2 regions of the Pseudomonas sp. SDO5215_S409 genome follow, and region 2 is predicted to be linked to the other one. Evidence: riboswitches for the same ligand, from Rfam matches in the RefSeq annotation. Region 2 holds a riboswitch; the other holds the start of a gene.
What was found. Region 2 has a riboswitch for cobalamin ahead of cobW (cobalamin biosynthesis protein CobW). Riboswitches for the same ligand answer to the same signal wherever they lie in the genome.
Positions count from the first base shown of each region.

Region 1 (5,689 bases), on a different contig from region 2:
CGGTGATGACCGACATCCCGTGCCTGACCTGCGGTCGGCCGATGCAGATCCGCACCGCCTCCACCGGCGTGTTCCTGGGCTGCTCGGGCTACAGCCTGCCGCCCAAAGAGCGCTGCAAGGCCACGGTCAACCTGGTGCCGGGTGATGAAATCGCCGCCGACGACGAAGGTGAGTCCGAGTCGCTGGTACTGCGTGGCAAGCACCGTTGCCCTATTTGCAGCACGGCGATGGACGCCTACCTGCTGGACGAAAAACACAAGTTGCACATCTGCGGTAACAACCCAGATTGCAACGGCTACGAGATCGAAGAAGGCACCTACCGCATCAAGGGCTACGAAGGTCCGAGCCTGGAATGCGACAAGTGCGGCAGCGAGATGCAGCTCAAGACCGGCCGTTTCGGCAAGTTCTTCGGCTGCACCAACCCGACCTGCAAAAACACCCGCAAGCTGCTTAAAAGCGGTGACGCGGCGCCGCCGAAGATGGACCCGGTGAAAATGCCGGAGCTCAAGTGCGAGAAGGTCGACGACACCTACATCCTGCGTGACGGCGCTTCGGGCCTGTTCCTGGCGGCCAGCCAGTTCCCGAAAAACCGCGAAACCCGCGCACCGCTGGTCATCGAAATCGCCCCGCACAAGGACGAGATCGATCCCAAGTACCACTTCCTGTGCGAAGCGCCGAAAAAGGACCCGGACGGTCGCCCGTCAGTGATCCGCTACAGCCGCAAGACCAAGGAGCAATACGTGCAGACCGAAGTGGAAGGCAAGCCTACCGGCTGGAAAGCCTTCTACGACGGTGGCAAGTGGAAGGTCGAGGACAAGCGCCAGGGCGCTTGATGCGCTAACCGCTCGATACCGAGGCCGCCTGCGAAGGCGGCCTTTTTTTGCGCTTGCAGTGGCCTTGGCCGATCCATGACACTGTTGAGCCAGCATCACGCCTTATTTCGTTGTGGAGACTGCCGTCATGGCCAACGAGCTCTATACCCGCACCAACCAGAAAATCTACTTTGCCGGGTTGTCCCTGGAGGCCCTGGCTCGCACCGAAGCGGGCAAAGAGATGAACGCGATTGCATTGGTACAGGCCGGGCGTGAGGCCGCACTGTTCCACCTGTATGGCGCCTTGCTGGGGTTGTGCCATGAAATCGCCGGGTTCTACCGGTTGCCCGAAGCCGGGGCGATCCGCGCCGAAACCATCCTGGCGCCCAAGGTGCTGGAGTCGATGGCCATTCCGGAGCTGGCGGAACTGGTGGAAATGACGCAAAACCCCGACAGCTGGGTGGCGCGCCTGCTGGCTGCGCACTTGGCGATGTTCCAGCCGCCGCGTATTCCCCACAAACCCAAGGGCGACGTGACCCAGCCGCTGATCGTGGCGGTGAACCTTGAGGACGAAGCGCCCGCGCCGCTGAGTCGCGAAGAACTGGAAAGCTGGCGCCAGTCGCTAAAGGCCCTGGCGATCCGTTTTCGTGACGGCCTGAACGAGTGCTGACACACCCTGGGCCCGCTTTAATTTGACGCTCCACCCCCAAGCCACTAACCTTCGCCGCTTGTTTCAGGTGCTCTGTGGCACAGGTGTCGACAGGGTGAAACAGGGAAGCCGGTGAGTGCGTGCACTTTTGACAGTGCCGCTACGATTCCGGCGCTGCCCCCGCAACGGTAAATGAGTCAATACGGTGCTTTTAGCCACTGTATCGCCTGGCGATATGGGAAGGCGCACCGCGGGCGTTCTTGCAGAAGAGGCGCTGCTCATGAGCCCGGAGACCGGCCTGGACCATTCAACAGCATCACGGTGGGCGATGCTTGGCTGTCTGTGTGCCTTTTTCCTGCCCGCCGTTTACATCCAGCCCCAACGGAGAGCTGCCATGACCGAATCCCCCGACCGTGACGAACGCCATTTGGCGCGCATGCTGCGCAAAAAAGCGGTGATCGACGAACGTATTGCCAATTCCCCGAACGAATGCGGCCTGCTGCTGGTGCTCACCGGCAACGGCAAAGGCAAGAGCAGTTCGGCGTTTGGCATGCTGGCGCGGTCCATGGGCCACGGGATGCAATGCGGTGTGGTGCAGTTCATCAAGGGGCGTAACAGCACCGGCGAGGAGTTGTTTTTCCGCCGCTTCCCTGAACAGGTGCGTTTTCACGTGATGGGCGAGGGCTTCACCTGGGAAACCCAGGACCGCCAGCGTGACATCGCCGCCGCCGAAGCCGCCTGGGCGGTATCGCGGCAGATGCTGCAAGACCCGTCCATCGGCCTGGTGGTGCTGGACGAACTCAACATCGCCCTTAAACACGGCTACCTCGACCTCGACCAGGTACTGGGCGACTTGCAGGCCCGTCCGCCGATGCAACACGTGGTGGTCACGGGTCGTGGCGCCAAGCCCGAACTGATCGAACTGGCCGACACCGTGACCGAAATGGGCCTGCTCAAGCACGCCTTCCAGGCCGGTATCAAGGCACAAAAGGGCATCGAACTTTGAATCAGCCGCGTCATTGCCCGGCCGTCCTGATCGCCGCACCGGCGTCCGGCCAGGGCAAAACCACGGTCACCGCCGCATTGGCGCGCCTGCACCGCAACCTTGGGCGCAAGGTGCGCGTGTTCAAGTGCGGGCCGGACTTTCTCGACCCCATGATTCACGAGCGCGCCAGCGGGGCGCCGGTATATCAACTGGACATGTGGATGGTCGGCGAGCAGGAAAGTCGCCGCTTGCTGTGGGAAGCGGCGGGGGAGGCCGACTTGATCCTGATCGAAGGCGTGATGGGGCTGTTTGACGGCACCCCGTCGAGCGCTGACCTGGCGCGGCATTTTGGTGTGCCGGTACTGGCGGTGATCGATGGCACGGCCATGGCGCAGACCTTTGGCGCGCTGGCCCTGGGGCTGGCGCGTTACCAGCCAGACCTGCCGTTTGCCGGGGTGCTGGCCAACCGTGTGGGCACGGTGCGGCACGCGCAATTACTCGAAGGCAGCCTCACCGAGGGCCTGCGCTGGTACGGCGCGCTCTCGCGGGAAACCGGGATCGAACTGCCGAGCCGTCACCTCGGCCTGGTGCAGGCCAGCGAACTCAACGACCTGGACCTGCGCTTGGACGCCGCCGCGCAAGCCTTGGGCAGCAGCTGCGAAGTGGCGCTGCCACCGCCGGTGGCGTTTGCCGCACCCGAACCGATCGAAGCCGCGCCGTTGCTGACTGGCGTGCGCATCGCCGTGGCTCGCGATGAAGCCTTTGCGTTTACCTACGGCGCGAGTCTTGATCTGTTGCGGGCGATGGGCGCGCAGTTGCTCTTTTTCTCGCCGATCCATGACCGGGCGTTGCCCGACGCCGACAGCCTGTACCTGCCCGGCGGCTACCCGGAATTGCACCACCAGGCCTTGTCGGAAAACACCGCGATGCTCGGTGCGATCCGTGCTCATCATGCGGCCGGAAAACCGCTATTGGCCGAATGCGGCGGCATGCTTTACCTGCTCGACTCGCTCACCGACGTGGACGGCAACCGCGCCGCGTTGCTCGGTTTGCTCCAAGGCGATGCGGTCATGCAAACACGCCTGGCAGCCTTGGCGCTGCAAAGTGTCGAGCTGCCCGAAGGCACCTTGCGCGGCCACACCTACCATCACTCCCTGACCAGCACCGAGTGGCAGCCCATCGCCCGGGGCCTGAGCCCCAACGGCGGGCGCGGCGCCGAGGCGGTGTATCGCCAGGGCCGAATGACGGCCTCTTATGTTCACTTTTATTTCCCGTCCAACCCGGCGGCGGTGGCAGCCTTGTTTGTGCCCGACGCTGCGCCACACCCGGTGGGTACGGGCTTGCCCGCGATGAGCCCATGACCGACAACGCCTTTCCCGAAGCGGACCGCGCCGCCGTCTACCGCGCCATCGCCGAACGCCGTGATATGCGCCATTTCAGCGGTGGCACCGTCGCGCCAGCGTTATTGCAACGCCTGCTGCACGCCGCCCACCAGGCGCCGAGCGTGGGCCTGATGCAACCCTGGCGCTTTATCCGCATCAGCAATCGCACCCTGCGCGGGCACATCCAGCACTTGGTGGAAGAGGAGCGCGTGCGCACCGCCCAGGCGCTGGGCGAGCGCTCGGACGACTTCATGAAACTCAAGGTCGAAGGCATCCACGACTGCGCCGAGGTGCTGGTGGCCGCGTTGATGGACGGCCGCGAGCGGCATATCTTCGGCCGCCGCACCTTGCCCGAAATGGACCTGGCATCGTTGTCCTGCGCGATCCAGAATTTATGGCTGGCGGCCCGTGCCGAAGGGCTCGGCATGGGGTGGGTGTCGCTGTTCGAACCCCAGGCCCTGGCCGACCTGCTGGGCTTGCCGCCCGGTGCCAAGCCGTTGGCCGTGTTGTGCCTGGGCCCGGTGACCGAGTTTTATTCGGCACCGATGTTGCAGCTCGAAGGCTGGGCCGAGCCTCGGCCACTGAGTGACATGCTGTATGAAAATGCTTGGGGAGTGAGTCAATGAGTGTGGCCTTGCTGAGTGTCGCCGCCGTAGCGCTGGATGCGCTGTTGGGCGAGCCCAGGCGCTGGCATCCGCTGGTGGCGTTCGGCAATTTTGCCGGGCGCGTCGAACAACGTTTCAACCCGGGTGGCCGGGGTTGGCGCAGCCATGGTGTGACCGCGTGGTTTATCGCCGTGGTGCCGCTCACCCTGTTGGCCACCGTGTTGTCCTGGGCGCCGTATATCGGCTGGGTCCTGGAAATACTGGCGCTGTACTGCGCCCTGGGCATGCGCAGCCTGGGCGAACATGTGGTCCCCGTGGCGCAAGCGCTGCGCAGCGATGACCTGGACGCAGCCCGCCAGCGCGTCAGCTACCTGGTCAGTCGCCAGACCAGCGAGCTGGACAGCACCGAAGTGGCCCGTGCGGCCACCGAGTCGGTGCTGGAAAACGGCAGCGACGCGGTGTTCGCCGCGTTGTTCTGGTTTGTCATCGCAGGCGTTCCCGGTGTGGTGCTCTATCGCCTGAGCAACACGCTGGACGCCATGTGGGGCTATCGTAACGAGCGCTTCGAGCGCTTTGGCTGGGCAGCGGCAAAAATCGACGATGTACTCAACTACATTCCCGCACGATTGGTGGCGTTGACCTACGCCCTGTTGGGCAAAACCCGCCTGGCCCTCAAATGCTGGCGCACGCAGGGGCCGACCTGGGACAGCCCCAACGCAGGCCCGGTGATGGCGGCCGGTGCCGGGGCGCTGGGCGTGGAACTGGGCGGGGCGGCGATTTATCACGGTGAGTTGCACCAACGCCCGCCCTTGGGCGAAGGCCCGCCGGCTGATGCCGACGCTATCGAGCGCGGCTGGCAACTGGTGCAGCGCGGCGTGTGGCTGTGGTTGCTGATCCTCTGCGTGGGGACCGAATTTTATGCTTGAACACGGTGGCCGCTTGCGCAAAGCCGCACTGCAATACGCGATTGCCGAAGCCGACTGGGTGGACCTGTCCAGCGGCCTGGCGCCGTGGCCCTGGCCCATCCCCGAGATCCCGTTGCGGGCGTGGGCGCGGCTGCCTGAAACCGATGACGGGTTGGAGCAGGCCGCGTGCGAGTACTACGGCGCCACCCACGTGCTGCCGGTGGCGGGTTCTCAGGCGGCGATCCAGTTGCTGCCGCGCTTGCGCCGTGCGGGCAAGGTGGGCGTGCTGTCGCCGTGCTATGCCGAGCATGCCGAAGCCTGGCGCCGCGCCGGTTACATCGTGCGCGAGGT
Region 1 is NZ_JBSVWN010000014.1:82,274-87,962, reverse strand. Features, by position in the region: gene topA (type I DNA topoisomerase) at 1-833, shown strand, start outside; gene ACW9H9_RS10465 (DUF6586 family protein) at 961-1,482, shown strand; cobalamin riboswitch at 1,531-1,777, shown strand; gene cobO (cob(I)yrinic acid a,c-diamide adenosyltransferase) at 1,856-2,467, shown strand; gene ACW9H9_RS10455 (cobyrinate a,c-diamide synthase) at 2,464-3,807, shown strand; gene bluB (5,6-dimethylbenzimidazole synthase) at 3,804-4,454, shown strand; gene cbiB (adenosylcobinamide-phosphate synthase CbiB) at 4,451-5,359, shown strand; gene cobD (threonine-phosphate decarboxylase CobD) at 5,352-5,689, shown strand, end outside.
Region 1: it holds a riboswitch for cobalamin, as region 2 does, so the genes downstream of both, cobO (cob(I)yrinic acid a,c-diamide adenosyltransferase) here and cobW (cobalamin biosynthesis protein CobW) in region 2, are expected to answer to the same signal.

Region 2 (5,689 bases):
GTCCAGGCCTACGCCGTTGCCGATGCGGCCATCGCGGGTCGGGTAGTTGGCCAGGATCAACGCGACGCGTTTTTCGGCGTTCGGCACCCGGGCCAGTGCTACCCAGCGCCGCGCCAGTTCGGCGACAAAGTCCATACGCTCGCTGGAGGCGCGGTAGCACACCACGTCCGACTGGCTGCGCTCGCTGCGCCAGGCCAGGTCTTTGAAGCTGATGGGACGGCTGATGATGCGCCCGTCCAGTTCCGGCAGCGCGATGTGCATCGCCAGGTCGCGCGGGCCCAGGCCCTGCTCGCTGGCTTGCCAGCCCGGTTCGTTGTCTTGCGCGCAAATGGCCTGGATCACCGGGATATTGCGGCGAAACGGCCGCAAATGCGGCGCTTCGGGGCTGGACTGCGCAAAGCCTGTGGTGTTGAGAATCACCGCGGCTTCAACGGCGTCCAGCAGGTCCTCGACCACCGTCAGGCAGCCGGGCTCTTTCAAACTGGCCAGCGCGATGGGCAACGGGTTGAGGCCCGCCGCCTGGAGGCGCTGGCAGAACACATCGATAAAACCGGTGTTGGCCGCCTGCAAGTGCGAGCGGTAGAACAACACCGCTGCCACCGGCAGGCCAGCCTGCCAGTCGGCTTGCCAGTGCTGGAGTTCAGCGCAGGCCTTGCGCGGGTGGTAAATCGCCGTGCGGGGCAGGGTCTGCGGCGCTTGCCAGGCGTAGTCGCGGCCCAGGTAAGTGCTGGCCAGGCAGCGGTAAAAATCCAGCGCATTGCCCAGGCCGCCCTGACGCAAAAAGTGCCAGAGCCGGTCGCGCTCAGGCGCGTCCACCGTACTGAGTTTGCTCAGTTCCGGGTCGGGACGGTCGTCCCCGGGCACCAGAATCAGTTGCACGCCGCGCTGCGCCAGTTCCACCAGCCGCTCGATGCCATAACGCCAATAGGCGATGCCGCCGTGCAGCGAGATCAGGATGACCTTGGCGTGGCGCAGCACCTCATCCACGTACAGGTCGACCGAGGCGTGGTTCTGCACCTGCATCGGGTTGGCCAGGCGCAGGCTGGGGTAGTCGTCGGGCAATTGCTGCGCCGCTTCGGCCAGCAGCGCCAGGCTCGAATCCCCGCTGCACAGGATCACCAGCTCAGCGGGGGTTTGCCCAAGGTCAGCGATGTTGTCATCGGAGACGAAACCGCCGGGCTGAGTCCTGAGCAGGTGCATGGGTTAAACGCTTAGGGCAGCGCGCAATTGCGCTTCAAGGCCTGCCGCGTCCAGTTCCTGGCCGATCAGCACCAGGCGCGTGGTGCGCGCTTCGTCAGCGCCCCAGGCACGGTCAAAATGCTTGTCGAAACGGGTGCCCACGCCCTGGATCAGCAGGCGCATCGGTTTGTTCGGGATGGCGGCAAAACCCTTGATGCGCAGGATGCCGTGTTGCACCACCAATTGGGTCAGCGCGTCGAGCAGCAGCGCTTCGTCGGCTTGCGGCAGGTCGATGGAGATCGAATCGAAGGCGTCGTGATCGTGGTCGTGATCGTCATCACCGTCGTGGTGGTGGTCGTGATGGCTGTGGCGGTTGTCGATGTGTTCTTCGGAGCCCGCGCCCAAACCGATCAGCACGTCCAGCGGCAGGCGCCCGCTGCTGGCTTCGATGATTTTCACCGCAGGCGGCAGTTCTTCGGCGACTTCCAGGCGCACACGGGCCAGGTCGTCGGGGTTGATCAGGTCGGTCTTGTTGAGGATCACCAGGTCGGCGCTGGCCAGTTGGTCGGCAAACAACTCGTGCAGCGGCGACTCGTGGTCCAGGTTAGGGTCGAGTTTGCGCTGGGCGTCTACCTGGTCCGGGAACGCGGCGAACGTGCCAGCGGCCACGGCCGGGCTGTCGACCACGGTGATCACCGCATCCACGGTGCAGGCGCTGCGGATTTCCGGCCACTGGAACGCTTGCACCAAAGGTTTGGGCAGGGCCAGGCCCGAGGTTTCGATGAGGATGTGGTCAAGGTCGCCGCGACGGGCCACCAGTTCGCGCATCACCGGGAAGAATTCTTCCTGCACGGTGCAGCACAGGCAGCCGTTGGCCAGCTCATACACACGGCCGTTGGCCTCTTCTTCGGTGCAGCCGATGGAGCATTGCTTGAGGATTTCACCGTCGATGCCCAACTCGCCGAATTCGTTGACGATCACAGCAATGCGGCGGCCCTGGGCGTTGTCCAGCATGTGGCGCAGCAAGGTGGTTTTGCCCGAGCCGAGAAAGCCGGTAACGATGGTGACGGGGAGTTTGGCCAGTGTTTTCATCGGATGCCCTATGGGGCGGGCATACGGGACGGCAGGCCGGCGCGGGTACGCGAGGCTGCGTTCGTCACCGGATCACCCCGCCCGGTTGAAGTAAAAATCGGTTGCGAGGCAGGTCTCCTGGCTTGGGGCTTGCCGATGCGTACACCGGCGCTGGCTGCGCCTTCCCGCCGAATCAGGCAGTGGCGTGGCAGTCAGATGAACCCTTCACAGTTGCGGGGGCAGCCGCGGCTTGGACCGCGTTCCCGTCTTAGCTCCGGCCTGGGCCGAAGAACCTCGAAGGTGCAAGGCTACAGGGGCTCGGGCCATTTGACTACCGTCACCCGGCATGCTCTCCTACACACCTTGTTTCGGGTGCCCTTCACAGGGTGAAACGGGAAACCGGTGCGTCATGCCTGCATGACCAGTCCGGTGCTGCCCCCGCAACGGTAAGCGAGCGAAGCGTCAGAGCCACTGTGCCAACGGCATGGGAAGGTGATGCTTTTTAGGCCCAAAGCCCCTCGCAAGCCCGGAGACCGGCCCGAAAAAATCAGATAACAAACCCGCGGTGGGCGGGCGCTGTTCAAACCCTGCGTGCCCGGCTCGCGGGGTTTTCATGCGCTCGTTTCACCCTGACACCCCGAAGGGACGCGCCATGTCGATCATCACCAGCACCTCGCACGCCGCCAGCGGCACCACTACCCTGAGCCAACGCCTGACCGCCGCCATCGGCGCGTCGATCCTGGGCGCGTGCCTGGTGTACTTCGCCGGTTTCTCGCACATCGAAGCGGTGCACAACGCCGCCCACGATACCCGCCACAGCGCCGCGTTCCCGTGCCACTGAGACTTGCCGACATGATCAAGCGTATTGCTCAAACCGCCGGTTTCACCGGCCTGCTGGCGGCCTTGCTGCTGACCCTGCTGCAAAGCTTGTGGGTCGCCCCGCTGATTCTGCAGGCCGAAACCTTTGAAAACGCCCCCGCCGCCACCCAGGCGCACGAACACGCCGAGGGCACTGCCGAGCACAGCCATGACGCCGAAGCCTGGGAGCCCGAAGACGGCTGGCAACGCGTGCTGTCCACCACCGGCGGCAACCTGGTGGTGGCCGTGGGCTTCGCGCTGATGCTGGCGGGGCTTTACACCCTGCGTGCCCCTACCCGCACGGCCCAAGGCCTGTTTTGGGGCCTGGCCGGGTATGCCACCTTCGTACTGGCGCCGACCCTGGGCCTGCCGCCCGAATTGCCGGGCACCGCCGCGGCCGATCTGGCCCAGCGGCAACTCTGGTGGGTCGGCACGGCGGCCTCTACCGCTGCCGGTATCGCGTTGATCGTGTTTGGCCGCAACGTGCTGCTCAAGGCCCTGGGCGCGGCGATTCTGGTGGTGCCCCATGTGATCGGCGCACCACAGCCGGAGGTGCATTCGATGCTGGCGCCTGAAGCCCTCGAAGCGCAGTTCAAGATTGCCTCGCACCTGACCAACGTCGCGTTCTGGCTGGCACTGGGCCTGATCAGCGCGTGGCTGTTCCGCCGGGGCCAGCAGTCGGCATGACCCGCGTGCGGGTGGTGGGCGTAGGTTGCCAGCGCGGCTGTGACGTCAACCACCTGCTTGACCTGTTCAACACCGCCCTCGCCGAGGGTGGCGTTGACCGCCCTTCCATCACCGCGCTGGCCAGTATTGACCTCAAACAGCACGAGCCCGGCCTGCTCGCCCTGGCGCAACGGCTGAAGCTACCGCTGCATTGCTTCAGCGCCGAACAATTGGCCGCTTACGAAGGCCGGTTGAGCCATAAATCAGCCGTGGCCTTTGCCCACACCGGCTGCCACGGTGTCGCCGAAAGTGCCGCCCTGGCGCTGGCCGAGCAATTGGCCCAGCGCCCCGCTTCCCTGCAAATCACCCGCAAAAAAACCGCCCAGGCCACCTTTGCATTGGCGTACGCCGACTGAATTCCTGATAATCGCCCCACCCAACATGAGCACTCTTCATCTGAGGCCCTGCTCGCCCGCTTTTTTACAGGAATGGACCCATGACTGTTTTTTTCATCGGCGCAGGCCCCGGTGATCCGGAATTGATCACCGTCAAAGGGCAGCGGCTGATCCACAACTGCCCGGTGATTATCTATGCAGGCTCCCTGGTGCCAGCAGCGGTACTGGATGGCCATCAGGCGCAACAGGTGGTCAACAGCGCGCCACTGCACCTGGAACAGATCATCGACCTGATCAAGGCCGCCCACGAAAAGGGCCAGGACGTGGCGCGGGTGCATTCCGGCGATCCGAGCCTGTACGGCGCGATCGGTGAGCAGATCCGCTGTTTGCGCGAGCTGGGCATTCCGTTCCAGATCATCCCCGGGGTAACGGCGGTGGCGGCCTGCGCGGCATTACTGGAAACCGAGCTGACGCTGCCAGACATCGCGCAAAGCGTGATTTTGACGCGCTATGCCGACAAGACCCGCATGCCTACAGGCGAGGCGTTTGCCAGCCTGGCGCAACATGGCACCACCATGGCGGTGCATTTGGGGGTCAGCCATCTGGACAAGATCGTCGCCGAACTGCTGCCACACTACGGGGCCGATTGCCCGATTGCCGTGGTGCACCGGGCTACATGGCCCGACCAGGACTGGGTGATGGGGACACTCGCCGACATTGCCGACAAAGTGACGGCCAAAGGCTTTCGGCGCACGGCGCTGATTATCGTGGGGCGCGTGCTGGCCAGCGACAGTTTCAGTGAATCCTCGCTGTACCGCGCAGGCCACGCCCACCTCTACCGCCCCTGAATCCCGGGAAATAAAAAACGGCGCTCACGGGGCGCCGTTTTTCGGTTTGCAGCGAACGCTTTAGTAGTAGGCGTTTTCTTTCTGCGTATGGTCGGTCACGTCACGCACACCCTTGAGCTCGGGAACCCGCTCAAGCAAGGTGCGCTCGATGCCTTCACGCAAGGTCACGTCTGCCTGGCCACAGCCCTGGCAACCGCCGCCGAACTTGAGCACCGCGATGCCGTCGTCCACCACGTCGATCAGGCTGACCTGACCACCGTGGCTGGCCAGACCGGGGTTGATCTCGGTTTGCAGGTAGTAGTTGATGCGCTCGTTCACCGGGCTGTCGGCGTTGACGTTCGGCACCTTGGCATTCGGCGCCTTGATGGTCAGTTGGCCGCCCATGCGATCGGTAGCGTAGTCCACCACGGCATCGTCCAGAAAGGCTTCGCTGAACGCGTCGATGTAAGCCGTGAAGCTTTTGAGCCCCAGGGCGGTGTCTTCAGGTTTTTCTTCCCCTGGCTTGCAGTAGGCAATGCACGTCTCGGCGTACTGGGTACCAGGCTGGGTGATAAAGACGCGAATGCCGATACCGGGGGTGTTCTGCTTGGACAGCAGGTCGGCCAGGTAATCGTGGGCGGCGTCGGTAATAGTTATGGCGGTCATGGAAACTCCTCACAGGCTTGCGGGGAG
Region 2 is NZ_JBSVWN010000008.1:16,154-21,842, forward strand. Features, by position in the region: gene cobN (cobaltochelatase subunit CobN) at 1-1,200, opposite strand, end outside; gene cobW (cobalamin biosynthesis protein CobW) at 1,204-2,271, opposite strand; cobalamin riboswitch at 2,362-2,562, opposite strand; cobalamin riboswitch at 2,604-2,806, shown strand; gene ACW9H9_RS06410 (CbtB domain-containing protein) at 2,903-3,091, shown strand; gene ACW9H9_RS06415 (CbtA family protein) at 3,103-3,795, shown strand; gene ACW9H9_RS06420 (cobalamin biosynthesis protein) at 3,792-4,190, shown strand; gene cobM (precorrin-4 C(11)-methyltransferase) at 4,271-5,017, shown strand; gene nfuA (Fe-S biogenesis protein NfuA) at 5,078-5,662, opposite strand.